One region of the Granulosicoccus sp. 3-233 genome, then DNA from elsewhere that is predicted to be linked to it. Evidence: riboswitches for the same ligand, from Rfam matches in the RefSeq annotation. Region 1 holds a riboswitch; each other region holds the start of a gene.

The links. Region 1 has a riboswitch for thiamine pyrophosphate ahead of thiD (bifunctional hydroxymethylpyrimidine kinase/phosphomethylpyrimidine kinase). Riboswitches for the same ligand answer to the same signal wherever they lie in the genome.
Region 2: linked by a shared signal. The riboswitch ahead of ACUNV4_RS21400 (sodium:solute symporter family transporter) and the one ahead of thiD (bifunctional hydroxymethylpyrimidine kinase/phosphomethylpyrimidine kinase) in region 1 are both predicted to bind thiamine pyrophosphate.
Region 3: linked by a shared signal. The riboswitch ahead of thiB (thiamine ABC transporter substrate binding subunit) and the one ahead of thiD (bifunctional hydroxymethylpyrimidine kinase/phosphomethylpyrimidine kinase) in region 1 are both predicted to bind thiamine pyrophosphate.

Annotation. Positions count from the first base shown of each region.
Region 1 is NZ_JBQYLE010000009.1:286,575-296,818, forward strand. Features, by position in the region: gene ACUNV4_RS22235 (SulP family inorganic anion transporter) at 84-1,835, opposite strand; gene ACUNV4_RS22240 (TIGR01244 family sulfur transferase) at 1,832-3,511, opposite strand; TPP riboswitch at 4,060-4,186, shown strand; gene thiD (bifunctional hydroxymethylpyrimidine kinase/phosphomethylpyrimidine kinase) at 4,242-5,096, shown strand; gene ACUNV4_RS22250 (ABC transporter ATP-binding protein) at 5,093-5,845, shown strand; gene ACUNV4_RS22255 (ABC transporter permease) at 5,846-6,646, shown strand; gene ACUNV4_RS22260 (ABC transporter substrate-binding protein) at 6,651-7,589, shown strand; gene tenA (thiaminase II) at 7,586-8,257, shown strand; gene ACUNV4_RS22270 (FAD-dependent oxidoreductase) at 8,257-9,273, shown strand; gene thiS (sulfur carrier protein ThiS) at 9,257-9,454, shown strand; gene ACUNV4_RS22280 (thiazole synthase) at 9,459-10,238, shown strand; gene ACUNV4_RS22285 (thiamine phosphate synthase) at 10,241-10,244, shown strand, end outside.
Region 2 is NZ_JBQYLE010000009.1:80,054-90,297, reverse strand. Features, by position in the region: gene ACUNV4_RS21410 (ATP-binding protein) at 1-1,863, shown strand, start outside; gene ACUNV4_RS21405 (prenyltransferase) at 1,971-2,858, shown strand; gene ACUNV4_RS21400 (sodium:solute symporter family transporter) at 2,954-4,393, opposite strand; TPP riboswitch at 4,490-4,601, opposite strand; TPP riboswitch at 4,682-4,778, shown strand; gene ACUNV4_RS21395 (3-oxoacyl-ACP reductase) at 4,827-5,600, shown strand; gene ACUNV4_RS21390 (LLM class flavin-dependent oxidoreductase) at 5,630-6,916, shown strand; gene ACUNV4_RS21385 (GNAT family N-acetyltransferase) at 7,151-7,603, shown strand; gene rluF (23S rRNA pseudouridine(2604) synthase RluF) at 7,627-8,355, opposite strand; gene tdh (L-threonine 3-dehydrogenase) at 8,362-9,411, opposite strand; gene ACUNV4_RS21370 (TauD/TfdA family dioxygenase) at 9,675-10,244, opposite strand, start outside.
Region 3 is NZ_JBQYLE010000004.1:362,090-372,333, reverse strand. Features, by position in the region: gene ACUNV4_RS13570 (ATP-binding cassette domain-containing protein) at 1-268, opposite strand, end outside; gene thiP (thiamine/thiamine pyrophosphate ABC transporter permease) at 252-1,895, opposite strand; gene thiB (thiamine ABC transporter substrate binding subunit) at 1,898-2,947, opposite strand; TPP riboswitch at 3,009-3,120, opposite strand; gene ACUNV4_RS13555 (lysophospholipid acyltransferase family protein) at 3,214-4,098, opposite strand; gene ACUNV4_RS13550 (rhodanese-like domain-containing protein) at 4,204-4,635, shown strand; gene dtd (D-aminoacyl-tRNA deacylase) at 4,951-5,400, shown strand; gene hisB (imidazoleglycerol-phosphate dehydratase HisB) at 5,506-6,099, shown strand; gene hisH (imidazole glycerol phosphate synthase subunit HisH) at 6,164-6,808, shown strand; gene hisA (1-(5-phosphoribosyl)-5-[(5-phosphoribosylamino)methylideneamino]imidazole-4-carboxamide isomerase) at 6,980-7,732, shown strand; gene hisF (imidazole glycerol phosphate synthase subunit HisF) at 7,735-8,508, shown strand; gene hisI (phosphoribosyl-AMP cyclohydrolase) at 8,613-9,002, shown strand; gene ACUNV4_RS13515 (phosphoribosyl-ATP diphosphatase) at 9,404-9,724, shown strand; gene tatA (twin-arginine translocase TatA/TatE family subunit) at 9,743-9,970, shown strand; gene tatB (Sec-independent protein translocase protein TatB) at 10,003-10,244, shown strand, end outside.

The DNA.
Region 1 (10,244 bases):
GCCTCCAACATAACAAACGCGACCGTCCCTCGAAAAGCTCTCTGCCCATGCCACGATTTCCATCCCGGCGACGCTGCAACGTTTCAGGCAGCTGCCTCGGTCAGCTCAGCGGCAATGACTGCCGGTGTCAGGCTCTGTATGGCCTCGTACTGCGACAGAAAGACCTGCCCGGTCAGCTCGTCCAGCAAATGTGACTGCTGCAGCCTGTCCATGACCGGTCCCTTGACCTCACTCAGGTGCATGCTGATATTCATGTCCGCGAGCCGATGGTTGATGGCCTCCAGTGACTCCAGCGCACTCATGTCGATCTCATTGATTGCCGAACACATCAGCACCAGGTGTCGGGTCGTGTCACTGGAGGCCAGGCGATCATGAATCAGGTCTTCCAGATATCGCGCGTTGGCAAAGTAGAGACTCTCGTCGACTCGAATGGTAACCAGCGAAGGATCGGTCAATACCCGATGACGGTGGATGTTGCGAAAATGCTGGGTCCCCGGCACCAGCCCGACTTCAGCCACATGAGGACGTGAGGTTCTGTAGAGAAACAGCGCCACCGAGGCAATCACGCCTGCGCTGACGCCGGCCTCCACGCCGATGACAAGCGTAACCACCATGGTGATGAATACCGCGGCAAAATCCGCACGGGAATAGGACCAGCTGCGCTTCAGGATGCTGAAATCCACCAGAGAGAAGACAGCCACAATGATGGTGGCAGCCAGAGTGGCCTTGGGCAGATAGTGAATCAGCGGCGTCATTATCAGCGCGGCAATCGCCAGCATGACTGCCGTCATGGCGCCTGCGGCAGGCGTTTCGGCACCGGCTTCGAAATTGACCACGGAGCGCGAGAACCCACCCGTCACGGGAAATCCACCCGTCAGCGCTGCCCCCATATTGGCAGCACCCAGACCGATCAACTCCTGATCCGAGCGAATGCGCTGTCGCCGCTTGGCAGCCAGAGTCTGAGCGACCGAGATGGACTCGACAAAGCCAATCACCGAAATCAGTAGCGCAGGCATCCACAGCTCCCGCAACAGGTCGGCTGAGACACTCGGCCAGGTCAGTGGTGGCAGGGCCTGCGGAACGGCACCCACGACGCTGACACCGTGGGAATCCAGCTGCAGACCCCAAACCAGAGCCGTCGTCACGAGAACGGCCATGACAGGTCCCGTCCGAGCCAGCGCCTCTGCCAGCTTCGGCGACAGACCCAGATGCAAAAGCAGGGCTTTGAGCCCCTTGCGGCACCAGAAAAGGAATGCAATGGAGGTGACACCCAACAACAGCGTCTCCCGGTTGGCCGCATTCAACTGACTTGCCAGCGACAACAGGAGTTCCAGAAGATTGTGACCGTCGGCAGACACGCCCAGTACATGCTTCAACTGACTGGCCGCAATGAGAATGGCCGATGCCGTGATGAATCCTGCAATGACCGGATGAGACAGAAAATTGGCCAGAAAACCGAGTCTGAAAAGCCCCATGGTCACCAGCATCACACCGGACAGGCCGGCCAGCGTCAGCGCCGCAGTGACATGGTCCACCCCTGTATTATGAACGACAGATCCGATGGCCGTCGCGGTCATCAGGGAAACCACGGCCACCGGGCCGACAGCCAGAGTGCGACTGGTACCGAAAATCGCATACAACAATATCGGTACGATAGACGCGTACAGACCAGCCTCTGGCGGCAAGCCGGCCAGCAGCGCGTAGGCCAGGGATTGCGGAATCAGCATGATCGTGACTATCACCGCAGCCAGCAGATCATTGATCAGGGAGCCACGGTCATACTCCCTGCCCCATTCCAGACAGGGCAGATAGCTGGCAATCGACGCTCTCTTCACTGACTGGCGTCCGGTAGCGAGGCCGGCTGCGCCATCCATTCATGACCACGCAACATCGCCTTCCAGTACACGGGCGGCAGAATCCGCTCCTTGAGCAGCCATGCCAGGCGCGATGGCCGCGTCCCGTCGAGCAGCCATGTCGGAAAGCTGGGTAGCAGAGCGCCACCATAGCCGAACTCGGCCAGAACAATCCTGCCACGCTCGACAGTCAGGGGGCAGGACCCGTAACCATCGTAGGACGCCACGGGAGACCTGCCAGCGATATCGGCAATGACATTGGCCGCCACGACCGGTGCCTGCTTGCGAGCAGCGGCGGCCGTCTTCGCATTGGGTGCATTCATGACATCGCCCAATGCCCAGATATTCTCATGGCTCCTGTGACGCAGAGTCGACTGCTCGACATCCACCCAGCCGGCCGCATCAGCCAACGGCGAGGCACTGATGAATTCCGGAGCACATTGAGGGGGACAGACATGCATCATGTCGAATTCCACTTCCACTCGTCTGACGGGCTTGTCGGCGTCGCTCACGTCGAACCAGGCCTTTCCCGCATCGCCATCCACTGCCACCAGATTGTGAAAGAAATTCAGTGACGCACGGTACCGTTCAACGTATTCCTGCAGTGCCGGCACATAGTCCTTGACCCCGAACAGTACTCCACCGGCATTGTTGAAATCGATATCGATATCCTGCAGAACGCCAGTGCGATTCCAGTGATCTGCCGACAGGTACATCGCCTTCTGTGGCGCACCGGCGCACTTGATCGGCATGGGAGGCTGTGTGAACACCGCCTTGCCTGACGTCATCGACTGTACCAGCGACCAGGTATAGGGAGCCAGATCGTAGCGGTAATTGGAGGTCACGCCATTGCGTCCCAGGGTCTCTGTCAGCCCTTCCACCCGGTGCCAGTCGAGTTTGAGACCTGGACAGACGATGAGCCGCTTGTACCGGATGACTCGACAGCCTTCAAGTATGATCGAATCGTTCGCCGGCTCGAAGGCCGTGACTGCTGTCTTGAGCCATTGCACACCAGGGGGTATCAGCGACCCCATGGTTCTGACGGTTTTCTCCGGTTCGAATATCCCGCCTCCCACCATGGTCCATCCGGGCTGGTAGTAATGAATATCGGCAGGGTCGATCAAGGCAAGCTGCAGATCCGCCTGGCGCTTGAGCAGACTGGATGCCACGGCGATACCGGCGGCACCCGCCCCGACAATCACGACATCAAAAGAACCATCAGCCTTGTCGGTTGGTGTGACCCCTCCATTGGCCAGTCGCCGGACGACGCCTGACAGGTCAAAGCCGGCACTTCTGGCGGCGGCCAGAATCTCCGGCACCGGTCGCGTACGGGCCTGGCCCAGAGACCACAAGGTGGCAGAGCGTGTACCGCTGCGGCAATAGGCCATTGCAGGCTTCGGCATTTCCTGCATTGCCCGCGCGAAGCTGTCGACGTCTTCATTGCTTACCTGGCCAGGAACGACGGGCAGATATCGCATTTCCAGACCGTGTCTGGCTGCCTCGGCCTGTATTTCAGCAAAAGTGGGCTGATCAGCCGCTTCTCCGTCAGGCCGATTGCAGATGATCGACCGGAATCCCAATTCACGCAGCCGGGCAATATCGTCGATCTGCAACTGCTTGCTCAGGGAGAGAGTGTCTGAAATGTTCTTGACGTCCATGGGCGGTGTTTCCCGGGGTTGTTGTCAGTGATTGTTGAGCATCGCGCCGCTATTCTCTCGGCATGAACCGATGTTCCTGGCCGGCGCCACTACCGCATGCACGCCCGATTCCGATCCCGGCCGGCCACTGGTGATCGGGAGAATAGACCTGATTTCTCAAGGGGTCGGTGACAATGTCACCGTCACCATCGACCTGGCCAGGGCACACCAGCCGTGCAGGCGTTCCCCAGTGCCTCTGCCCAGGGTTCAGGGTTCAGGGTTCAGGGTTCAGGGTTCAGGGTTCAGGGTTCAGGGTTCAGGATTCACGGATTCACGGATTCACGGGTTCACGGGTTCACGGGTTCACGGGTTCACGGGTTCACGGGTTCACGGGTTCACGGGTCACGGGTCACGGATCAGAGGTCAGTGGTCAGGCGCCCATGACCAACAGGATATTCACGGAGATTACTGCAAGAGTGTGGAACCGTCATGGCCGGGCGATGACGGCCAGTACCGAGAATTTTCAGGAAGAGCATCTGGTCAAGTGGATTGACGCGTGATACTCTCTCGCACACTTGACGGGGTGCTGGACGACTACAGAGGTGGGCGTTCGGCTGAGATGATGCATCTGATTGCACGATCCCGCTGAACCTGATGCGGATAATGCCGACGAAGGGATTCAAGTCACGGGAATCCGAGTCATTCCCTTGCATGGGTCCAGTTCCTCCCGGCGTCTCCGGTGGAGCTGAACATGAATCCTGGCAATACGACAATCTCTCACCCCGCTACAGTACGGGGCGTACCGGCTGCGATGACCATCGCCGGCTCGGATTCAGGCGGTGGCGCCGGCGTTCAGGCGGACCTGAAAGCCTTCAGCGCGCTGGGCGTCTACGGAGCCTCGACCATCACGGCGCTGACGGCACAGAACACGCGAGCGGTGAATGCCATCCACGAAGTGCCCGCCGAATTCGTTCGCCAGCAAATGGAAACCGTGCTGTCCGATATCCGCATCGACGCCATCAAGATAGGCATGCTGGCCAATGTCGACATCATCCGCACCATCAGTGAAGTCCTCGAGCAGCACCCCGCGATTCCTGTTGTTCTCGACCCGGTCATGGTCGCCAAGAGCGGAGACTCCCTGCTGCACACTGAAGCCATCGATGCCCTGCGTCACTACCTGTTTCCGCGGGCGACGCTGATTACCCCCAATCTGCCCGAAGCAGCCTTGCTACTGGGCAACGGCAAGGAGGCCGGGGATCTGGCGGATATGGAGGCTCAGGCGGCCAGACTCGCAGAAATGGGTAGCGCCTGTGTACTGCTCAAGGGTGGGCACCTGAATTCCACTGACTGTACCGATCTGCTGTTGCAGAACGGCCAGCTGCAGCGGTTCACGCAGCCCCGCATCCAGACCGGCAACACCCACGGTACCGGCTGTACCCTGTCCTCGGCCATCGCCGCTGAACTGGCCAGGGGAGCGTCCGTATCCGATGCCGTACAGGCCGCTGAAATCTACGTGCATGCAGCCATCATCCGTGCCGACGAGCTGCAAATCGGTTCCGGACACGGGCCGGTCCACCACTTTCATGCCCTCTGGCCGCAAACGTGAGTCATTCACCCGGCATCGCGCTGAACAAGGTCAGTCTGAACCTGGGGAGTCATCCGATCTTCCAGGATCTGTCACTGCACCTGGAGGCTGGCAAGTGGCACAGTCTGCTTGGCCGCAGTGGCATCGGCAAGACCAGCCTGCTCAGGATCATCGCCGGCTTGCAGCAGCCGGATGAGGGCAGCGTACTGACGGATGCCGGCAAGCCGGTATCCAGCCGTATTGCCTACATGGCGCAGGACGATGGGCTGCTGCCGTGGTTGACAGCGCGACAGAACATTCAGCTGGGACCAAGGCTGCGTGGTGAACGCCTGCAGGACACTGATCATCGTGTCAGCGAGCTGCTCGAACGTGTCGGCCTGTCGTCGTGGGCAGACGCCCTGCCGGCAGTACTCTCCGGGGGCATGCGCCAGCGCGTGGCCCTGGCGCGCACCCTGCTCGAACATCGTGACATCGTACTGATGGATGAACCCTTCAGTCGTCTGGATGCCATCACCCGCGACGAACTGCAGAGCCTCTCCTTCGAGCTCCTCAGCGGGCACACCGTCCTGCTGGTAACACACGATCCGATGGAGGCCCTGAGGCTATCGCATGCACTGCATGTACTCGAGCCGGGGTCTCCCACCCGCGTGCAATCGATGCCGCTGCGCACGCAACCACCACGGCAGCTGGATCATGAGGAAATCGCCTCACGGTTGCCGGCCGTCTGGCAATTCATGAAAAACGGTGAAAACCGACCGGTGCCCGCCTGAATGAACAGGTCAACGACACTCGGGCGTGCGCGAATTCCAGGTCTGTTCGTCAGTCTTGCGCTGATGCTGCTGGCCTGGCAACTGCTGGTCATGCTCAGTGGCATTCCCCACTTTCTGCTACCGGCACCGTTTGCAATTCTGAAGACACTGTTCAGTCAGATGCAGACACTCGGCCTGCACACCGCCATTACCGCCTTCGAGGTCATTGCCGGCCTGCTCAGTGGTTGTGTGCTCGGCATACTCAGCGCCATCCTGCTGACCACCTCCAGACGACTGCGTCGCTGGCTGCTGCCGCTGATGGTCATCAGTCAGTCGCTGCCGGTGTTCGCCCTGGCACCACTTCTGACGCTCTGGTTCGGCTACGGCATGGGCTCCAAGGTGGTGATGGCAATCCTGATCATCTACTTTCCGGTGGTGGCTGCCACTTTCGACGGCCTGCGTCATACCAGTTCGGCCATGCTCGACCTGGCTCGCACCATGAACGCAACGCCCACAACCATTCTGCTGCAGATACGACTGCCGGCGGCTCTCCCCTCCATGGCCTCTGGCATTCGCGTAGCCACCTCGGTGGCGCCCATCGGCGCCGTTGTCGGCGAGTGGGTCGGCTCCAGTCAGGGCCTGGGCTATCTGATGCTGCAGGCAAACGGTCGCATGCAGACCGACCTGATGTTTGCGGCCCTGCTCTGCCTGTGTCTGATGGCCTTCCTGCTCTACAGTCTCGTCAATCACCTGCTGGATCGATGCCTTTACTGGCTTCCCGATTCCAGTCGCAACAACGCCCTCCAAACCGAAACACATTGAGCTCATGAAACGATTCAAACTCCTGTTGGCAAGCCTGCTGTTCAGCAGCAGTACCCTGGCTGCCGATCCGGTCACGGTTCTGCTCGACTGGTTCATCAACCCCGATCACGCGCAGCTGATCATTGCCCAGCAGAAAGGCTTTTTCGACGAACAGGGACTGAGCGTCGAACTGATCGAACCCGCCGACCCCTCACTGCCACCCAAGATGGTTGCCGCCGGCAAGGCGGATATCGCCATCAGCTACCAGCCGCAACTGCATGTACAGGTCGCCGAAGGCCTGCCACTGTCACGCTTCGGTACCCTGGTATCCACACCGCTGAATTCTCTCGTGGTACTGGATGATGGACCGATAGAATCGCTCGAATCCCTGAAAGGCCGCAAGGTCGGTTTCTCCGTCGGTGGCTTCGAAGATGCCCTGCTCAAGGCCATGCTGGAGAGCGTTTCCCTGACTCTGGATGACATCGAACTGGTCAATGTCAATTTTTCCCTGTCCCCTGCTCTGATTACCGGCCAGGTGGATGCCGTGATCGGTGCCTACCGCAACTTCGAACTGAACCAGCTGGATATCGAAGGCCATCCCGGACGTGCCTATTATCCGGAGGAACACGGGGTACCAGCGTTCGATGAACTGATTCTGATTGCCAACAACGAGTCACTCGACAGCTCCTGGATGCTGCCATTCCTGAACGCCATCGAGCGCGCCACCATTTTCATCATCAATCATCCTGATGAGGCCTGGGAGGTCTTTCGTGACTCCAACCCGGACATGCTCGACAATGAGCTGAATCGACGTGCCTGGCGCGACACGCTCACCCGGTTCGCACTGCGACCTGCGGCCCTTGACCGTCAGCGCTATGAGAATTTCGCCGCCTTCATGCAATCACAGGGTCTGATCGACTCCGTGCCAGCATTGAACAGCTACACCTACGAAGCCGGACGATGAGCCAACAGACTCTGACGCAACACCTGATTGCGCACAGTGAACCTCACTGGCAGCACTATATTCAGCACGAGTTCGTTCGCCAACTGGCGGCCGGTACACTGCCAGCGGAGTGTTTCGAGCATTACCTGAAACAGGATTATCTGTTTCTCATCCAGTTTGCCCGCGCCTTCGGCCTGGCGGCCTACAAGAGCCGTTCACTGGCCGAACTGAAACAGGCTCAGAGCTCCCTGCACGGCATCATCGATATCGAACTGGACTTGCATATCGGCTACTGCCAGCAGTTCGGCATCTCGAAGCAGGCGCTGGAGGAGACAGTGGAATCAACGCCCAATATGGCCTATACCCGCTACGTACTGGAACGCGGTATGGCCGGTGACCTGCTGGATCTGAACGTGGCACTGGCCCCCTGCATCATCGGCTATGCCGAAGTGGCCAACTGGTTGCAAACGCAATCGTTTCTTGTCACCGAAGGCAATCCCTACTCGGACTGGGTGCAGATGTATGCCAGCGAGGAATATCAGCAGGTAGCCAACACGCATCGCCAGGCCTGTGATGCCATCAGCATGGAACAGCTGGGCGAGCCTCGGGTGCAGGCACTGTGTCGCACCTTCGATGCTGCGACACGTCTGGAGGTGGACTTCTGGCAGATGGGACTGGATTGCCGCTGATGAGCACCGAGGTGGAAATCATCGGCGCAGGGGTGGCCGGTCTGTGTGCCGCACAGGCCTTCATCGAGCGTGGTTGTCGAGTGAGAATGATCTCGGCCAGCCACGGTATCGATGACAGTTGCTGCTCCTGGTGGGCGGGCGGCATGCTGGCTCCCTGGTGCGAAAGTGAAAGTGCCGAACCACTGATCTTCCGCTTGGGCCTGGAGAGTCTGTCGTACTGGCAGAAGCACAGCCAGTCGCTGCAGCAGGCTGGATCGCTGGTGGTGGCGCTGCGCCGTGATCGTGCCGATTTCGAGCAGTTTGCACGGCGCACGGACAGCTTTGCGCGGCTCGATCGAGCTCGAATGGAAGCGATGGAGCCGGATATCGGCCATCGCTTCGACATGGGTCTGCACTACGCGGAAGAGGCGCACCTGGATCCCAGACGGACATTGCAGGGTCTGCTGGAATCACTCAGACAGAGTGAACGATTCTCGGTGGAATTCAACCGCCATCTGAGCAAGGCAGAACTGGCTGAAGCGCCTCGCTCCGGCTGGCGCATCGATTGCCGGGGCCTGGCAGCACGTGACAGCCTTGCGGACCTGCGTGGCGTCAAGGGTGAAATGCTGATCCTCGAAACCCGGGAAATCAGTCTGCAGCGACCGGTTCGCATGCTGCATCCACGCCATCCGATCTATATCGTGCCCAGAGAAAACAACCGATTCATGGTCGGTGCGACCATGATCGAAAGCGATGATCGCAGTCTCGCCAGTGCGCGCTCGGTCATGGAACTGCTGTCCAGCGCCTATGGCCTGCATACCGGTTTTGCAGACGCTGCCATCATCGAGATCGGTACCGATGTACGGCCAGCATTTACCGACAATCTGCCACGACTCAGACGTCGTGGCCGAACGGTCCACATCAATGGTCTGTATCGACACGGCTTCCTGTGCGCCCCCGCGATGGCGCAACGGGCCGCGGCACTGGTACTGGACGGAAAGCCTGACGAGGAAGTGTGTGATGAAAATTCGGATTAACGGCGAACAGCAACAGGTGGAATCCTGTACGCTGCACGATTTGCTGGAACACTTGGGCCACGGCGCAAACAGCGTGGCAACCGCGGTCAATCAGGAGTTTGTTCCGATCGGCAAACGCAGCAAATTCGAACTGTCAGACGATGATGCGGTGGACATCATCGCCCCCATGTCCGGAGGCTGAGCGGATGTCACTGTCGTTTTACGATGTCGAACTCGGATCTCGCCTCCTGCTGGGGACATCCTTGTATCCATCGCCACAGATCATGCTCGATGCCATAGCGGCATCCGGCTGCGAGGTGGTCACTGTCTCGCTCCGGCGCGAGTCCAGTTCCGAGAAATCAGGGCAGGCATTCTGGTCGCTGATCCAGTCGGCCAATGTCCGGGTGTTGCCCAATACGGCAGGTTGCCGGGGCGTCAAGGAAGCGGTCAATACCGCGTACATGGCGCGTGAACTCTTCGGTACTCCCTGGATCAAACTGGAAGTCATTGGCGATGATGACACGCTGCAACCCGATGTTTTCGGACTGGTGGAAGCCGCACGCATACTGGCCGACGATGGTTTCGAGGTCTTTCCCTACACCACTGACGACCTGGTGGTCGCCGACCGCTTGCTCAATGCGGGCTGTCGCGTTCTCATGCCCTGGGGAGCACCGATCGGCAGCGGTCGCGGCCTGAACAATCCCTATGCCTTGAGCTCCATGCGGGCTCACTTCCCCGATGTGCCGCTGGTCGTGGATGCCGGTATCGGCCTGCCCTCTCATGCCGCTGCCGCCATGGAGCTCGGTTACGATGCCGTGCTTCTCAATACGGCCGTTGCCCGAGCCGGCGACCCGGTTGCCATGGCCCGTGCCTTTTCGCTGGCCGTGGACGCCGGGCGCGCAGCCTGGCAGGCCGACCCCATGATGCCGCGTGACATGGCAGCTCCTTCCACGCCCGTTCTGGGCACCCCTTTCCGAGATCTCTAGACATGC
Region 2 (10,244 bases), 210 kb from region 1:
GGGCATCTGACCATCGAGGCCAACAATGGCGCTGTCTGGTCGATAGTATTGAGAAATGCCCTGGCTCTCATCGCAATCTTCGTGATTTCCACCGTCTTTGTTACCGCCTTGATCATCCGGCAATTCAATCGGATTGCATTCACCCCTCTGGCAGCCCTATCGGCCAGGCTTCGCGATCCGGAGCATGCCCATGATCTGACCATCGATCTGCCGCGGGAGTCTGGTGCGGGAGACGTGGATGAACTGGACGAACTGGTCGAGTCGATCCGTGCAATGCGAGAAAACCTGCTTCTGGCCAGGGAGAGCATGGAAGAAGGGGCTCAAAGACTGGCGTCTGCCGCTCATCTTGCGGGGCTCGCATTTGCCAGGTTCGATCCCTCATTGACACGGCTTGCTGCCTGTGACGACAATTTTGCGGCGATTCATCGAAAGACCGTGGATGAGATGCTGCGGTTGAATATTCGCACGGACGTCGTCGAGAAAGTGCTGGACAAGAGCTCACTGGAGCTATTTCTGGCCGCCTGCAACAGGGTGGTCGCCGGAAATTCCGACATACAGACGCTGCGGCTCAATTTCGATGATGGTGAGTTCCTGTTCCTGAAACAGTATTTTCTGGGCAAGTTCAATGACAATGGCGAGCTGACTGCCATCGATGTCATTGCACAGGATGTGACCTACGAGCAGATCAACCAGGAAATGCTCCTGCAGACACAGAAAAACAAGGCCATCGGCAATCTGACCGGCGGGGTGGCCCACGATTTCAACAATATTCTGGCTGTCATTTCCGGCAATCTGGAAATTTCCAGTGCCAGCACCGAGAACCCGGTTGTCGTTGCTCATAATACCGTCGCACTGGAGGCGGTCGATCGCGGTGCACGGTTGACCCGGCAACTTCTGTCCTTTGCCCGCAAACAACCCCTGTCTCCTGTCGTGCTGGATGTGGGCAAACTCGTCAGGGAATCGGTTCCCCTGATTCAGACGTCGATTGGTGCAACCATAGATCTGGAGGTTGTCAACGATGCCGGATTGTGGAGAACACTGGCTGATCAGGCGCAACTCGAGGCAGTATTGCTGAATCTTGTTGTCAATGCCCGTGATGCCATGCCAAGGGGAGGCACTTTGAGTATCGAGTGCTGTAATGCAAGACTGGATTCCAGTTACGCACGTTCCAACATGGAAGTTGTCGCGGGTAATTATGTCTGTCTTTCGGTCAGCGACTCCGGGCTCGGGATGAGCGACGAAGTCGTCAAGCAGTGTATCGAACCTTTTTTCACAACCAAAACCGCGGGAGAAGGTACCGGACTGGGGTTGTCAATGGCCTTTGGATTCGCCAAGCAGTCCAGGGGGCATCTGAAGGTCTATTCCGAATTGGATCATGGTACGACCGTCAGATTGTATCTGCCGAAGGTTCAGCAGAAAGTGGCTTCGCTGGCACCTGCCGTGACTGTTGATCATCGAGCAAGACTGGCGGGCTTGCGCGTGTTCATCATCGAGGATAACGAGCAGTTGCGACAAGTGATCAGCAGTCAGGTCGAATCTCTGGGCTGCGAGGTCCATGCCGCCTGGGACGAGGCCTCATCGGTGGCGCTGATCGATGGACTGGAGAGTGTTGACGTGTTCCTGTCAGACATCATCCTGCCCGGTCATACGGATGGCCGACGCCTGGTAGAGAGACTTTCCAGACAGATGCCACAGGCGAAGACGGTCTTCATGTCGGGTTTTACCGAAAATTCGATCATTCACAATGGCACGCTTGACGACGGGGTCGTGTTTCTGCAGAAGCCCTTCAGATTGAACGAGCTGGCACAGGCTCTGATCGATGGCATGGAGTCGGAGCCCGTTCATGAGCGGGAAACTGACTGAATATCGAGTTGAGCCCTGCCGTCTTCTGGTAGATGCCTGATCTCCAAATGCCATGATCCTGTTGTAGCATGCCTGCATGCTCCGATATCTTCAGGCTTGCCAGTCGTATGCTGCACACTCTTGTCAGGTCCATGCGGGTTCCCTTTCTGGTGCTGACGCCCGTCAGTGTCTTTCTGGGGTACGCCACCGCATTGACCAGTTCCCTGCGAATCCCGTACTCGGATCTGTTACTGGTACTGATGGGTGCCTTGCTTGCGCATGTCAGCGTGAACATGTTCAACGAGTACCATGATTTCAAGAGTGGTCTGGATGCGAAGACGATCAAGACACCTTTCAGTGGCGGCAGTGGTGCCCTGATCGCCAATCCGCAGGCGGCACCAGCAGTACTGATGGGTGCGGTATCCAGTCTGCTGGTTACCGCCATCATTGGTGTCTGGTTTCTATTCGGTGTGGGTCTGCTGATACTGCCTTTGGGGATCATCGGTATTCTCATCATCCTGGCCTACACACCCTGGTTGAACCGACATCCTGTGCTGTGCCTGATGGCTCCGGGCATCGGTTTCGGTCCGTTGATCGTCATGGGAACGCATGTGGTGCTCACTGGCGAGTACTCGATCCAGGCAGGGATTGCCTCATTGGTGCCGTTTTTTCTTTCCAACAACCTCCTGCTGCTCAACCAGTTTCCTGATATCGCTGCGGACAGAAGTGTCGGTCGGCGACATTTTCCCATTGTCTACGGCGAACGCAAGGGCATCCTGTTGTATGGCAATACCGTCATGGCCACTTGTGGGGTCATTGTCCTGGGCATTCTGACGGGAATATTTCCCGAGTTGAGTATCGTGTGCTTCTTTCCGATGGGGATCGCGGTCATGGTGTTCTTCGGTATTGCCAGGCACGGAACATCGTTGGGCAGATTGTTGCCGTACCTGGGGATGAACGTCTGGGCAACGGTCATGACGTCGGTATTTCTGGGCTTCAGCATCATCCATGGCTGACGAATACGCATGAACCATGGCTGTTGCGCATGCTGATGTGCTTCACCGCCGAGGTCACCGTGGAGTCGTTCCCGAATCATGAGGCTGGCAATTCTTTATCCTTCCAGTTTTCGCACTCGCTGCGCCAGCGAAGTGAAATCGAAGAGCGAATTTACGGGTAGACGCAATAACAGCAGCGATACCGCCACCGGCAGCAGTGATGCCAACAGGAACGATTCCAGCAGATTCGTGACAGGTGCCCCGGGCAGTGGGAAAACCACCAGCCCGGCCACCAGACCACAGAACGTACTGAGCGCTGCATTGGTGCTTTGATAGCGAGCATTGAACAAACCGAAAAATACCGGAAACGCCGCTGCGCAGCAAAGCAGGTCTGCCAATAGAAACAGATACAGCACACTGTAGCCCTGAGCGGCTACGAGCAACACCGGCAAGGACAGCAGCAGGATCAGCCAGCGCGACCAGGACAGCAGGGTCTGATTGTTCATCTGAGGCAACAAGCGGTGCAGGTCGACTACCATGATGCTGGTCAGCCCGCTGATGGTGGAATCTGCGCTGCTCATGATCAGGGCCAGCCCGAATGGCAGCAGGCCAATGGCGAACCACAGAGGCACATCCGCCAGCAGAACGCTGAACAGGGCGACAGACCCATCACCGGGCAAGTCCAGGCCCACGAAAGCAAGGCCGAACAGGCCCATGATAAAGATGATGGGAAAGCTCAGCAGGCCGCTGAGAATGAAGCCGTTGCGAATGACACGGTTGTCGCGCGCTGCAAAGACTCTTTGCCAGGTGCCTTGATAGAAAAGTCCGGTGAGAACGACTGCGATGAAAAACGTCAGTCCGGATTTCAGGCCGTTGATATCCAGTGGGTTGAGTAGTTGCGGTGCTGTTGTCCGCAGGCCTTGCAAAGCAGGGGTCAGTCCATTGCTGGCTTGCCAACCGAAGCCGATCAGCAAGGCCAGAAAGGGCAGTATGACAAGCAATTGAAGACGGTCGGTGAAGATGGTTACCCGAAGCCCGCCATACAGGGTGTACAGCAGTGTTGCACCCATGACGATGCTGGCCGTCAGCCACAGGGGTACCGGTGCCAGCAGGGCAACCATCCTGGCAATGGCGGTCAGCCCTGCGCTCAGACTGATGAAGAGATAGAAGACCATGATGACCAAAACGAAGCCATACATCACCCGTCCGTAGCGAGCGAGTACAAACTCGGTCAGGGTATGGCCTTCGGGCATCAGAACACGGATACGGCAGCCCAGTGGGATCATGATCAGCCGTGGCGCCAGAGCCCCCAGAGCATAGCCGGTGATGGCGCCTATACCTCCCCAGGTGGCAGCCTGCGCCGGGCCGAACAGAATCCATGTGCCCAGGGTCGTGGCCAGCAACGTCAGCAGTGTGGCAGCGCTGCTCTGGCTGTTGCGAGCCACCAGATAGTCGTCCAGTCTGTCCTGTTTGCGATGGGCATAGAGCAAGCCTGGTACGGCGAACAGTGCCGCGAATACAAGCAGCCATATGAGGGCTGTGGAGGTGCTGAACATGGTTGTCTTCCTTGTCTTGAGCGGCGCTGACGTTTCGCCACAGGTGGCGGGCATCCGGCAAGGCAGGGAGACGGGAAAGAGGCTGGAGGCATGCATGGTGCAGCCTTGTTCCTTCCCTTCGCCAGCATTATCCGGATCAGGTTCAAAGGGTTGCCACACACACAGTGTGGTGTCTCAGCCGCTTTCCACGGCACCCCCAGGAGTGAGCGCAGAATAGGAAGTTCAAGTCCACTTGTCAACGATTATCAATTGACGCTACATCTTTCCTCAGTTGTTGTGCTATGGTTTTCGCTCGACACGGGGTGTCCTGATTTGCAGGGCTGAGAAAAAACCCGTTGAACCTGATCCAGTTCATACTGGCGAAGGGATGTCAGTCGCTGGCTCTGCCGCCACACCTGTGCATTCATGCCTTCGCCTCAATCCTGAGGTTTACATGCAGCAGTCTCTCCGTCTTGATCAACAACTGGTTCTGGTTACCGGTGGTGCCCGTGGCCTGGGTGAACACCTGGTAGCTGCCTTTCTCCGAGAAGGTGCCAGAGTTGTTATAAACTATCATCGCAGTTCTGATGCGGCCAGGCGCCTGGCAGAAAGATTCCCGGAGCATGCGCTCGCCGTACAGGCTGATGTATGCGAGCGAGCCGCAGTACAGGCGATGTTCGATCAGGCCCGACAGCATTTCGGCACACCGGTGACAACTGTCATCAACAATGCCTTGCCTGACTTCACATTCAACGGCGATGCACGTCCGAACGTGGATCAGCTGACCTGGGAAAACATGAACCAGCAATTCTCGGGAGTTGTCGGCGGTGCCATTAACACGACTCAGTCAGCACTGGCGGGCATGCGCGAGGCAGGTTTTGGTCGTATCGTGAACGTCGGAACCAATCTGTTCCAGAATCCCGTAGTGCCGTATCACGACTACACCGCTGGCAAGGCAGCCTTGTTGTCACTGACTCGCACGCTGTCGCAGGATCTGGGGCCCGACAACATCACCGTGAACATGGTGTCGGGCGGTCTGTTGCGTACCACGGATGCCTCGGCAGCAACCCCGGAGGCCGTGTTCGACTTCATTGCGGCGAGCACGCCCCTGCGGCGAGTGACCACACCGGCGGAATTCGCTGATGCCACCTTGTTCTTCGCCTCGTCCTGGGCGCGTTCGGTGACCGGGCAGAACCTGGTCGTGGATGGTGGTCTGGTGAAGGGCTGATGAGCACCGGGCGAACGCATACGCGGACGATGCATATCAATCTGTTCCTGATGGGCTGCGGCCATCACCGGGCCGCCTGGCGACATCCACAGTCCTCGGTAGAGCAATTGGGTGATATTCGCTATTACGAAGCTCTCGCGCAAGTGGCCGAACGCGGCAAGCTGGATGCCGTTTTCTTCGCCGACAGCGGGGCGGCGGGTAATGTGTCGGACGGCAGCTGGTGGTATCTGGAGCCACTGACTGCCATCGCCGCGATGAGTCGGGCGACTCATCGCATCGGCTTCATCAGCACCGTGTCCAGCACCTTCTACACGCCATTTCATGCCGCTCGCCTGCTGGCGTCGCTGGATCATATCTCCGGTGGCAGAATTGGCTGGAACGTGGTTACGTCGATGTTTGACGCTGAAGCCCGCAACCATGGTTACCGGAAAATGCCGGATCATGACGAGCGTTACCGACGCGCCGAGGAGTTCGTGCAGGCGGTGTCAGACCTGTGGGATTCCTGGGATGATGACGCCTTGCTGTTTGATCGTCAGGGGCATTATGCCGACCCCGGGAAGGTGCGTGCCATCAATCATCAGGGAGAATTCTTTCACGTTGATGGTCCGTTGAACGTACCGCGCCCATTGCAAGGGCATCCGGTACTGTTTCAGGCTGGTGCCTCGGAACAGGGTAGGGCACTGGCGGCCAGCCGTGCAGAAGCAATCTATGCGGTGGCCTATGATCTGCCTGCAGCGCAAAGCTATTATCGGGATATCAAGCGACGGGTGAAAGCTGCCGGCCGCAAGGTGGATGTGCCGATCATGCCAGGGCTGGTTACCTACGTGGCAGCAACCGAGGAAGAGGCCAAAGCCAAACAACGTGAACTGGATGAATTGCTGCCTGCCGACGCATCGTTGCGCCAATTGGCCCTGTTCATTGACCAGGATTGTTCCGAATGGGAGCTGGACGCACCAGTGCCACCCTTGCCATCACTGGAGAATTTCAGTGGTCCGCAGGGACGCTACAGCACCATACTGCGCATCATTGACACCGAAAATCCGACACTGCGTCAGTTGTTGGGAAGACTCGCGGCAGGTGGTGGTCATTGCACCCTGGTGGGTACGCCGGAAACGATTGCTGATCAGATGGAGCTCTGGTTCTGCAACGAAGGGGCCGACGGATTCAATCTGATGCCACCGTCATTGCCCGGTGGCATTGAAGATTTCGTGGATCAGGTAGTGCCTCTACTGCAGCAACGTGGTCTGTTTCGCCGTGATTACAAGGGCCATACACTGCGAGATCATCTGGAGTTGACAAGGCCCGGCTGCAACTGAAATGATGCCCAAGTTGGTTGTCATCCGACTGATTACAGGGGTGTGTCAGATTCCGAGAGGGGCTTCATGTTCAGGTACCATCCTTGCAAGAGACGAACCTTGCAAGAGACGAACCTTGCAAGAGACGAACCTTGTATCGGCGTATGACGGTCCCGACCGTACAGCACAGCATGCAAGTTCGGTCAGCGGCAAGCAGCTGCCGGAGCGCCGGGCGATATGATTGGGAGATCGGACATGTTGCAACTCAGATCAGCCAGTGAAGGTGATGCGGAGAGTGTCGCTCGCATTCTTGTGTCAGCAAGGCTTGCGTATCTGCCCTTTGCCCCATCTGCCCATTCGCCTGATGCGGTTCGTCGCTGGGTAGGCAACAACCTGATTCCGTCAGGTGGCGTTGTCGTCGCACAGCTCGATGACGAGAACGTGGGGGTTCTGGCTATATCGGAATCAGGCGGAATCGGATGGATCGACCAGCTTTACATGGCGCCGGGCCATGTCAATCAGGGTATCGGTAGTCAGCTTCTCGAACATGCCTTGAGCCTGTTGCCTCGCCCGATACATTTGTGGACATTTCAGGAAAACCACGGTGCAATCCGCTTTTATCAGCGCCATGGTTTCAAGGCCATCCGATACACGGATGGTGCTGGCAATGAAGAGAAGTGTCCGGACATGCTTTTCGAATATCCATGAACGGTAGCGTCATCAGGGCTCGATCACAGGCTCGAGAACACCGATAACTCGTCCTCGGTCAGGTTGCGCCACTGACCCGGTGGCAGTTCGTCCAGCGTGATATGCATGATGCGTATGCGTTCGAGTTTTTCGACGGAATAGTCGAAATACCTGCACATGCGTCGTATCTGTCGGTTCAATCCCTGCACCAGGGTGATTCTGAATACGTGGTCGGATTCCCTGACTACGTGGCAGCGTTTCGTGACGACACCGAGCATGGGAACGCCTCGGCTGATACCGACCATGAACTCATCGCTGATCTTTCTGTTCACGGTGACCCGGTATTCCTTTTCATGCCGGTTGTCGGCAGACAGAATCTTGTCTACCAGATCGCAGCGATTGGTCAGGAATATCAGGCCTTGAGAATCCTTGTCGAGTCTGCCTACCGGAAATACTCGGGAAGTGTGGGCAACCAGATCCACGATGTTTCTCTGATCCGTCTGCGCCGCGGTGCAGACCACACCGACCGGTTTGTTGAAGGCCAGAAAAACGACCTGTTCGGCAGTGAGCGGCACGATCGTCCGGCCTGAGAGTGTCACGGTGTCGCCGGCAGAGACCTTGTCGCCCAGCATCGCCCGCTCGCCGTTGATGAAGACCTCGCCGCGTCGCACATGGGCATCTGCCGCCTTTCTGGAGCAGAACCCGCTTTCGCAGATGTATTTGTTGATACGAGTCTCGCGGAGCGCCTGTGTGCCGGTCAGACATGGGCCCATGTACGCTCAACCCCAGTCCATGACCACCTTGCCAGCCTCACCCGAAATCATGGCGGCGAAACCGTCTTCGTAGTCATCAATGGAGATTCGGTGGGTGATCAGCTCGCTCAGATCCAGGCCCGATTGCACCAGGGCAATCATCTTGTACCAGGTTTCGAACATCTCGCGACCATAGATGCCCTTGACGTTGAGCATCTTGAAGATGATCTTGTTCCAGTCAACTGCGAACTCGGTCGGTGCGATGCCCAGCAGCGCAATCTTGCCGCCATTGTTCATCTTGTCGATCATATCGCGCATTGCCGGGGCGGCACCTGACATTTCCAGGCCCACATCAAAGCCTTCGGTCATGCCCAATTCGGCCATGACATCCGAGAGGCTCTGTTCGGCGGCGTTGACGACATGTTGAACGCCCAGTCGCTTGGCCAGCTCGATGCGATAGGGGCTGATATCGGTGATGACCGTCTTGCGCGCCCCCACTTTCTGCGCCACCAGGGCGCCCATGATGCCGATAGGGCCGGCGCCAGTCACCAGTACATCCTCACCAACCAGATCGAAGCTCAGTGCCGTGTGTACCGCGTTGCCGAAGGGGTCGAATATGGCGGCAATCTCATCGGGAATGTCGTCCGGGATCGGCACGACGTTGCTCTCGGGGATGCACAGATACTCTGCAAAGGAGCCCGGTCGGTTGACGCCCACGCCTTGCGTATTGCGGCACAAATGTCCACGTCCTGCACGGCAGTTGCGACAGGCACCACAGACGATATGGCCTTCGCCCGAGACTCGCTGACCGATCTGGTATTTGGTGGCTGCCGAGCCACAGTCGACAATCTCGCCACAGAATTCATGACCGACCACCATGGGAACCGGTACGACCTTCGCTGACCATTCATCCCACTTCCAGATATGCACATCGGTACCACAGATGGCCGATTTTCTGACCTTGATGAGTACATCACGCGGGCCGGCCTCGGGAATGGGTACCTGTTCCATCCAGATGCCGGCTTCGGGCCTGGCCTTCACCAGCGCCTTCATTTGATTGCTGCTTCGACTACTCATTTCATGAACTCCATTGGGCGACCGCCGTCGATGAATGCGTCGATGGCATGGTACTGTTCTTCGCGACGAAGCGCCGCAGACATCTGTAAAGGATCCGGTCTTGCCCAGGGAGGCCTATCCGGAAAACCGAAGTGTGCAACGTACACGTTTTTCAGGCGGCTGCGTACGACCTCGACTGTCTGAAGAGTATCGTTTTGTCGCAGGATGACAGCTGAGTGCTCGGCAGGCAAGGCGGGCCCGGCATGAATCAGCGTGGCTGATCACTAGTCCAGCGGTGCATGCAATCGCGTGGCGCTGGTGATGATCCCACCCCGATTGCCGACTTCGATACTGCCGTAACGCTGCGTGAAGCACTCGGGCAATTCACGATCCCCCTCGATCGACAACCACAGACGCAGCAGGTGGCGACGTCTGTCGGCATCGGGCCAATCGGTGAAGGCCGTACGATCATGCAACTGTGCATGGTTGTAGACGAACTGCATGTCGCCGGGCTGCAGACGCATGCTCAGGTGCAGATCCGCATCATTGGCCAGGCTGTCGAACAGGTCGAGAGCCTCGATGTGCTCCGGGGTCAGGCGCATCGCATCGTCGAACCGTTGAGCGCTATTGATATACTGGCGCTGATAGAACACGGTCAGTTTGCCCTGGTACCAGGACAGTGGTGGAATCGTCATGAACGGTTGCATGCCGTCCGGAATCTCGCCGCGTCGGTCGGTGGCAATGGGATCGAACAGTCTTTCCAGCAGGTCAGGGCGCTCGGCCTTCATCCGGTTGTAGATGGATTCGGCGCTGACCAGCAGTGAGTCGCCACCCTCCATACCCTCACGCAGGCA
Region 3 (10,244 bases), on a different contig from region 1:
GCCGGACAGTGAGGTGGTTGAACAGGTTTCGTTGTTGAAACAGACTGGTTACCGGCCGTTCCGAGGGTTCCATTGGTAACAGTGATTGTCCCTGCCATCGTATGTCACCCTGGTCAGGATGCATGAATCCGGCAATCAGATTCAGGAGAGTGCTCTTGCCTGACCCGCTGCGTCCGAGCAGAGCATGGACGCCATGGGTATCCAGGCGCAGGTCGAATTGCCAATGACGAGGTCCGATCGCCAGCGTCAGATCATCGAGTTCCAGCATGCTCTCTTCCTCCGACAAGCTTCTGTATGAGCGCGAACAGCAGCAGGCAGGTCATTAGCAGGATGCCAGCCGTTACGGCAGCTTCTTCCAGACGATAGCTACCCATGCGCTGATAGAGCAGCAGTGGCAGGGTTCTTACGCGCTCGGAACCGAACAGGGCGATGGCGCTGAGATCACCGGCGGCGAGCGTGGCGGCCAGAGCCAGAGACAGGGCGAGCGGTTTGCGAAGTTGTGGCCAGTCGACATGACGCCAGCGATTCCACCCCCGGATGCCCAGCGAACGTAGCAACCTGTCCTGCGCACTGGCAGCATTCATCATCGGCGCTTCCAGGATTCGTAGCACAAAGGGCAATGCCATGAGGCTGTTGATCATGATGACCAGAATCAGGGCAATGGAAAACACGTCAGCCAGCGGGCGAAGCAGCAGAAAGAGGCCGGTGCCCAGTACCAGAGGCGGCAGGACAAGAATGATATTGCCCGTGAGTTGTATCCACTGACCCATGCGTTCCCGTGCCAGGCGGATGCGCAAGTAGCGCGTACTTCGCAGCAAGGCCAGTCCCAGTGTCACCGACAGAATGGCGGCGGTCAGGGAGACGGCCAGGGTGTTGCCAAGGGCCGATAGCGTCGCGGAATCGAACATGACACTCAGCGTCTTGCCATTGATTGCCGAGATGATCAGTGCCAGCAAGGGCAACAGCACAAAGACGATGCCGAGCATCAGTATACCGACATGAGCAATGTTCCATCCCGCGCCAGGCCAGAGGCCTTCTCGGACATCGTTCCGGTATGCGCCGGTGCTGCCTTTGACCGGGCTTGCATAAATGTCGAAACCCATGCTGCCGTCGTGGCGCAGCAGGGTGCTCATGGCCATCAGTGACAGACAGATGAGTAGCTGAATGCAGGCCAGAGCCACTGCCGTGCTTATGTCGAAATCGAATCTCAAGGCCTGGTAGATGGCAACTTCGATGGTTGTGGATCGTGGGCCACCGCCCAGTGTCATGACAATGGCAAAACTGGTGAAACACAAAGTGAAGATCAACAGTGCCAGAGCCGGTAGCTGGTGTTTCATGCGGTGCCATTCGATATGTCGAAAGATGGCCCAGGGCGTCATGCCCAGTTGTCGACACAGGCGCCAGTTGTCAGCGGGAATACTCTCCAGGGCGTTCAGGAGAATACGGGCGGCCAAGGGCATATTGAAGAACACGTGGGCAATCAGAATACCGGGCAATCCGTAGAACGCCAGTGGCTCGTTGCCCATCATTGCCAGCAGCTCGCTCAGCCAACCAGTTCGGCCGAATACAGCAACGATGCCGTAAATGGCAACGATAGTGGGTATGACCAGTGACAGGCTGAACAGGGAGACGATCAGGGAGCGACCGGGGAATGCGGGCTTGTGAGACAGCGCGAGTGCCACCGGGATGGCGGTGATCAACGCCAGTATCGTCGAAGCGAGCGCCTGATAAAGGCTGAAACGAATCACGCGCTGCAAATAGGTATCGTTCACCACAGCGTGCCAGTCGATGCTGCCTGCTTCTGCAAGCATGGCGCCCAGTGGCAGCAGTGTCATGGCGGCAATGAGGAACAGTGCTACCACGCCACTGGCCCACCAGGGCCAGCGTATCGACATGATCAGTTTCCGGTGGAAGCTTCAAGCCATTCGTCGATCCACGACTTGCGTCCATCGCGTACTTCTTCCGGAGTGAATTGCAAGGTCCGTGTCGGTGAAATCAATTTCTCGAAGGATGCTGGCAGCTGTTCTTCCAGGTCCGCAACGGGGTACATGACATTGCCGAGCGGGATGCTGGTCTGGGCTTCCTGACTGACCAGGTAGTTCAGGAACTCCCGACCCAATGCCTGTCGAGGAGACTGGGCCAGCAACGCGGCGACCTCGACTTGCAGATAGTGTCCGTCGCTGAATGCGGCAGCCTGGTAGCGGTCGGTTTCGTCGATCTCCATATGATAGGCCGGTGAGGTGCTGTAGCTGAGCACCATCGGTGCTTCGCCATTGAGGAACAGCGAAAAGTAGGCTTCACTCCAGCCCTTGGTGACGGTCAGGATGTGCGGTTGCAGAGCCTGCCACTTTTCGGCGGCCTTGTCGCCATACACCGACTTCATCCACAGCAGCAGTCCCAGGCCCGGAGTGCTGGTTCTCGGGTCCTGGATGATGATCTTCAGGTCCTCGGGCGCGGCAATGAGTTCATCCAGGCTGGCTGGTGGTTCAGGCAGGGCTTCAGTGTCGTAGACGAAGGCAAAGTAGCCGTAATCGAATGGCACGAAGATATCGGAAGTCCATGTCATGGGCAATTCCAGCGCGCTGGTGTCGACACCGGATGTTGCCAACAGTCCGGTGTCTTCGGCAATCGCCATCAGATTGGTGTCAAGACCCAGCACGACATCCGCCGGACTGGACTTGCCCTCGAGCTGAACGCGATTGAGAATGCCGGCAGAGCTGTCCAGGGCGACGAAGTCGATGGTGCAGTCGCCGCATTGAGCTTCGAAACCGGCCTTGATGGCGGGCCCTGGTCCCCATTCGGCAGTGAAGGACTCGTAGGTGTAGACGGTCAGCTTGCGCGGTTCATCGGCGGCATTGGCAAGCGTCAGGGGCAGGGTGGTGCTGACCAGCAGTACGGTGGAGAGCAGGTATCGGCGGGGCTGTGTGGCGAACGGATTCATACGCATGGGTTTGTGTACGCTTGTCATGCTCATCGTGGACAGAAGAGTCGGGGATGATGACCTGGCGAAGGTACAGCAACTCAATTCCTACGCCGGTGCTAGCCGGTTCAGGTTCTGCGGGTTGTCCCGGCTGACGTTCAAGCCGGACTCTCAGCCTTGCGGCACCCCGTTGAGTCATCACGTGTGGTCCTGTGGACCGCGCTCAGTTTCTCGTATAAGAGGCATGGTTGCAAGCAGGCTGTTGCCGAGGGAAGCCATCGTGCCCACAGGAGCTATCGTGCATAGGGTCGAGGAGAGCCATCGTGCGTCGTGTTGAAGCGCTTGTAGCTCCACAGGTACTGCTCAGGGCACAATGCGATGCACCGTTCGACACCGCTGTTGAGAGCAGTGGCGGCCTGTTCTGCATCGCTACTGGACACCGCCTCATCGGCGGGCAGGATGTGGAGTCGCCAGCCCTTGCCTCTGGGCAGGCGCTCCGCCACACAGTAGAGTACGGTAGCACCGCTGCGCCGCGCCAGGCCGGACAGCAGGGTCATGGTCAGAGCCGGCTTGCCGAAGAAAGGGGCAAAGACTCCATTGGCCTGGTCGGGTTCCTGGTCGGGCAGAATACCGACATTGCCGCCCGACTTGAGGATCTTGAAGCCACGTCTGATACCACCGGCATCAAGAGAGGCCGGGTGTCCTCGCAGGTGCGCCCGCCAGCGTATGAGTTCGCTGTCAAGCCGGGAATTGCGCGGACTGCGGTAGAAGTAGGTGAATGGTTCGTCGCTCGACAAGGGGGCTGAGCAAACTTCCCAGTTGCCCAGGTGAGGGGAGACGAACAGGCACCCCTTGCCGGATTTCCGGGCCTCGAGCATCAGCTCTTCGCCATTGATGTCGATTATCAGCTGTTCGGTCTGAGCGATGGGCCGGTGCCAGATCCAGGCGCATTCGGTCAGCTGCTTGCCGGTTTCCATCAGACTGAGGCGGCTCAGACGGCGACGCTGTGCCTCGTTCATGTCCGGGTAGCACATGTCGAGATTCACATCGGTGATACGGCGCAATTTGCCGTTGAGCGCCCAGACGCACAGTCCGAGAGTGGCCCCGATTGTCTGATTCATGCGCAGTGGAAGCCAGCTGAGGATTCTGGCGAGAAGGCGAGTGAGCTGCACGGACATCGGGAAACCGGTTGTGACGAATCTCTAGTTTAGCGTGTGTAACTGTGCGAGCTTAATCGTTAGAATCTTCTCCGGGCAATGTTCTGCCTGCCACAGATTCTTCCGATGAGCGATAACGCTGATTCCATTGACACCATTTCACCCACGGAAGCGTGGTCTCTGATGCAAACGGACCCGGGTGTGACGCTGATCGACGTTCGATCCGATATGGAATTCCTGATGATCGGTCATCCGAGGGGAGCGGTGAATGTGCCCTGGATCGATGCGCCGGACTGGGTGGTGAACGAGCATTTCGTGGCCAATGTCAGAAAGGCCCTGTTGGGCAAGGTGTCGGCCAAGGGGCGTTCTTCCTCACCGCTGTTGCTGATCTGTCGCAGTGGCAATCGGTCGCACGATGCGGCAGAGGTGCTGCTGCGAGAAGGTCTGGCCGACGTCAGGATCATCGCTTGCGGGTTCGAGGGGCCGCTGGATGACGAGCATCACCGGAATACGGTGGCTGGTTGGCGCTTCGAAGGCTTGCCGTGGGAGCAGTGCTAGGGGAGCGCTTGACCGCTGCGCATCGACCCAAAACACCCGGCCATCCGGTGGCCGGGCTGAACCATCCTGGCTCCTCAGGTTGATGTGGTCATCAAACGTGCAATTCATCCAATGAATCGAACTTCCTTGTTGAAATACATCCTCCGTGATACTTCCCTGTGTGTGGTGTTCCTGACCACAAATTCATTATCGGCGCATCGACGCGGAACTGCTATCGGAAGTTCCGTCTTTTTGCGTCAGAAAATTCCGATATTTGGGTAGGAATTTTCCTAGTTTGCATTAAAACGTGTCCTGTTACCGAGTTTCGTCTATCTAGTGATCGCTCTTATTCAGCGCGTAACCCGCGCCTCAGTCACCATCGACAACCAGATTACCGCCCGGATCGACGCCGGCATGCTCGCCCTCATCGGGGTCCAGAGACCAGACACCCATGAATCGGTCGTCCAGCTCGCCGAGAAGATGCTCGGCTATCGAGTGTTCGAAGATGATCAGGGGAAGATGAATCGGGATATTCGCCAAGGCGGCGGACAGCTGTTGCTGGTGCCTCAGTTCACCCTGGCAGCAGACACCCATAAAGGGCGTAGGCCCGGTTTCTCCAGCGCTGCGTCTCCGCAACAGGCGAATGAGCTGTTCGATACGCTGGTGAGCACCGTGTCCAGGGAGTCGATAACGGTGGCCAGAGGGACTTTCGGGGCGGACATGCAGGTGGCCCTGATCAATGATGGCCCGGTGACGTTCTGGCTTGAGACACGTCGGTCAGTGTGAATGCCGTGGCGAATCGAATGCGCTAATTCCGCATCTGGCCAGATTGTGGGTGTCAAGTCATGGGCGGAGGGTGTATGCTCCGGCGCTTTTGCGGGAGATATGTGGGTGTCCAATCGCCGAGCGCAGGTAAAGCGAAGCACGCTGGAAACCGAGATAGCGGTGGAACTGCTCCTGGACGGGCAGGGTAATGGCAAGTTCCAGACCGGGGTGCCGTTTCTCGAACATATGCTGGATCAGATCTCCAGGCACGGCCTGTTTGATCTGGATATCGCGTGCAAGGGTGACACTCATATAGATGATCACCACACGGTCGAAGATATCGGCATCACCCTGGGAGACGCCTTTGCGCAGGCGCTGGGTGATCGCAAGGGTATCGTTCGTTACGGACATGCCTATGTCCCGCTGGATGAATCGCTTTCACGCGTTGTCATCGATTTTTCAGGGCGTCCGGGTCTGCATTTTCATGCTGATTTCAAGCGTGCGAAAGTGGGCAACTTCGATGTGGATCTGACATCCGAGTTCTTCCAGGGCTTTGCCAATCATGCCCGAGCAACCATTCATATGGATGTCTTGCGTGGTGTCAACGATCACCACAAGATCGAAACTCTGTTCAAGGCCTTCGGAAGAGCGCTGCGAATGGCATGTTCGATTGACGAGCGAGCGGCCGATACAATGCCCTCGACAAAGGGAACCCTGTAGGTTGCCCTTCGATGAATCTTGATCGACTTCAGCCGACGTCCGGGAACCTTGATAGAAATTGAGCATGGAAATGCAAAGAATCGCCGTCATCGACTATGGCATGGGCAACCTGCGATCGGTGTCCAAAGCCATAGAGCACGTCGCCGAGAACGCTGAGGTCGTTGTCAGCTCTGATGCAGCCGTTATTGAATCGGCTGATCGTGTCGTCTGTCCGGGGCAGGGTGCTGCCAAGGATTGCATGGCGGCACTGCAGCACAGCGGCCTGTCGCAGACGATCCTGAACATCGCGGGTACCCGGCCCTTTCTCGGCATTTGCATGGGGTATCAGGTTCTGTTGACGCATAGCGAGGAAAACGGCGGTGTGGCGTGTCTGAACGTTGTGCCGGGGGAAGTAACCCGTTTCGCGGAGCCATTGCAAGACGCTGGTTCGCGATTGAAAGTCCCGCATATGGGGTGGAGCGAAGTCCGCCACGCTCGGGAGCATGCGCTCTGGGCCGGTATCGAGAATGCCAGCCGTTTCTACTTTGCTCACAGTTACTATTGTGTGCCGGAAGACATCGGTGCGGTGGCAGGCACATGCCACTACGGTCATGACATCGCGGTAGCGGTAGCTGCGCCCAATCTGTTTGCCTGCCAGTTCCATCCGGAGAAGAGCGCCAGAGATGGCTTGCAGTTGCTGAAGAATTTTGCCAGCTGGGACGGACGCTAGTCGCGAGAATGTTCGATAGCCAGCTGAATGCCCGTTGCTGGCTGGACATGGGTGTCTGATCTCTACCTCTGATCTCTGCCACAGCAAGGCATCCACGGGTGCGATGTCTCCTGGCAAGACAGGGAAAGACAAGACACCCACATCAATCAACAAGACAATGGACCCGGTACGATGCTGATCATTCCAGCCATAGATATCAAAGACGGTAAATGCGTGCGATTACGGCAAGGACGCATGGATGACGACACGGTGTTCGACGAGAATCCAGTGGACGTTGCCAGGCGCTGGCTCGATGAAGGCGCGCGCCGCATCCATCTGGTGGATCTGGATGGAGCATTTGCAGGGGAGCCCCGAAATGCGGCCGTGGTGGGGGAGATCTGCAAGGCCTGCGGTCAGGTACCTGTACAGATCGGTGGCGGTATTCGTTCGATGGAGATAGCCAGCGCCTATCTCGATGTGGGTGTCCAGTACCTGATCATCGGAACGCTGGCAGTGAAGCAGCCGGAATTCGTTGACGAGCTTTGTCGGCATTTCCCCGGCCATGTGATTGTCGGTCTGGATGCCAATAACGGTTTCGTGGCGACGGAAGGCTGGGCGGAGGCTTCCAGTGTCACTGCAGTGTCTCTGGCTCAGCGCTTCGAAGATGTGGGTGTCTGCTCGATCGTGTATACCGATATCAGTCGTGATGGCATGATGCAGGGCGTGAACACGGAAGCGACTGCGGCTCTTGCGGATGCTGTGAACATCCCGATCATCGCCTCGGGTGGGGTGACCGATATCAACGATATCGAAGCACTGGGTCGGCAGCGGCATCGGGGTATCGAAGGGGCGATCGTGGGAAGAGCCTTGTACGAGAAAACCATTGATCTGGCTACCGCCCAGGCGCTGGCCGACACTTATGCTGCGGGCAATCCGGAGAGCTGATCATGGGGCTGGCAAAACGAATCATTCCCTGCCTGGATGTAGATGCCGGACGCGTGGTCAAGGGCGTCAAGTTTCTTGACATTCGCGACGCGGGCGATCCAGTCAATGTTGCACGAGGCTATAACGAGGCAGGCGCGGACGAGATCACCTTCCTCGACATCACGGCCAGCTCGGATAACCGGGATACCATTGTTCATGTGGTGGAGGAGGTGGCTTCAGAGGTGTTCATTCCTCTGACAGTCGGTGGGGGAATACGCGCAGTCTCCGATGTGCGCCGCTTGCTGAACGCAGGCGCAGACAAGGTTGGTATCAATACGGCAGCTGTGCACCGTCCGGACCTGGTGCGCGAGGCCACTGACAAGGTCGGTGCCCAGTGTATTGTTGTCGCTCTGGATGCAAAGTCGGTCAGCGCCCCGGGTGAGCCGCCGCGCTGGGAGATCTTCACGCACGGAGGCAGAACCCCGACGGGTCTCGATGCCATCGAGTGGGCAGTCAAGATGGCGGAATATGGCGCCGGTGAACTGTTGCTGACCAGCATGGACCGGGATGGAACGAAGATCGGTTTCGATCTGGCATTGACCCGTGCGATATCCGATGCAGTCGAGATACCGGTCATCGCTTCGGGGGGTGTCGGAAATCTGGATCATCTGTCCGCAGGTGTTCTTGAGGGTGGCGCAGATGCTGTTCTGGCGGCCAGCATATTTCACTTCGGTGAATACACGATTGCCGAAGCAAAGGCACATATGGCGGCGCAGGGTATCGAGGTACGCGCTTGAATTTCATTGTTCGGGTTTGTCCCGGATCGGCCGAACTCGGCATGGGCAGCGCCCGGGGTTCGGTCCACCAGTCATTGAGTTCCATCCAAACTGATTGAAAAACGATGATCGAAGCCATTTCCTTCAACGACGCTGGATTGATTCCCGCCATTGCCCAGGATGCCAGTACCGGTCAGGTTCTGATGGTCGCCTGGATGAATGAGGAGGCACTGCTCGAAACGATCAGCTCGAAGAAAGCGGTCTACTTCTCACGTTCGCGCCAGCGTTTGTGGCGCAAGGGCGAGGAGTCGGGGCATGTACAACAGGTCGAGGATATCCACCTGGACTGCGACGGTGATGTCATTCTGCTCAAGGTTGTTCAAATTGGTGGGATTGCCTGCCACACCGGTCGGGAACACTGCTTTTTTCGACGACTTGATGACGAGGGAGAATGGCAAGACTGCGAACCTGTGCTGAAGTCGCCGGAGGACATCTACCAACTCTCGGATGATTGAGCGGGTGGATTGGTAGCTCGGCAGTAATCGTTCGAACTTCAGGGAGAATGCAGGCGTACCGCAAGCTGGTCAGAGTGCCGCAGCGACCGGAGATGCCGGGAAATGGTCGCTCGATCACCGCCGATCACCGGCTGCCGGGCGCAGTGATGTGGATGGTCCGGGCTTCGTTCCGCGCCTCTCAGGTGATCCCGGAATGCTCTGCAAGAGTCGCTGCCATCGGTTCGACTTGTCGTGAGATAATAGGCAGCCCGGGTGTCGGCAGCACCCTGCACGGATGAACGTTCGGGTCAACCGGTCGGCGCTGCCTTGGCAGGTATGAATAATTATTGGGCACGGAACACATGTAGGATGCCTCAGTGCGGATACACTATGCATCCATGGATCATCCGCGAGACACAGGTATGAGCGACATTCTTGAGCGATTGGGCGCTCAGATTGATGCCCGAAGACAGAGCGATGCGGCAGAATCCTACACCGCAAGCTTGTTTGCGGGCGGTGATGACGCCATATTGAAGAAAGTGGGTGAAGAAGCTGTCGAATTCATTCTCGCGGCCAAGGGAGACAAACCGGAACATCTGGTGTCTGAAGCTGCCGATGTATGGTTTCACATGCTGGTCATGCTGAGTGCCAAGGGGCTGGGACCAGAGGATATTTTGAACGAACTACAGCGTCGCGAAGGGGTCTCGGGTCATGCCGAAAAGGCCTCACGCGCCAGTAAATAGCTAATCTAGAGAAAACTTATGGGTATGCCAAGCGTTCCTCAACTGTTGATCATTCTGGTCATCGTCGTGTTGATTTTCGGTGCCAAGCGTCTAAAGAATCTTGGTGGAGACCTCGGTTCGGCAGTCAAGGGCTTCAAGCAGGCTGTCAAGGACGAGGAGTCGACTCCGACGGAGAAGCTGGAAGATGGCACCAAACCGGCCGATGAGCCCGTCATGCAGAAGACCGATGATCAGAAATCTGTCTGATTCAGGCTATGCAACTTTTGGATAGATAGCACGTGTTTGACGTTGGATTTACAGAAATTCTACTGATTGGCATCGTGTCTCTGGTCGTGATCGGACCCGAGAGGCTGCCGGCTGTGGCAAAAACGGCAGGTCAGTGGATTGGCAAGTTGCAGCGCTTCGTGCGCGGCGTCAAGACCGATCTTGCCTCCGAACTGGAAACTGGCGATCTGAAGAAGCTCATTGGTGATCAGCGTGAACAGATCAACGAGCTCAAGAACATGGTCAATACGGCGAA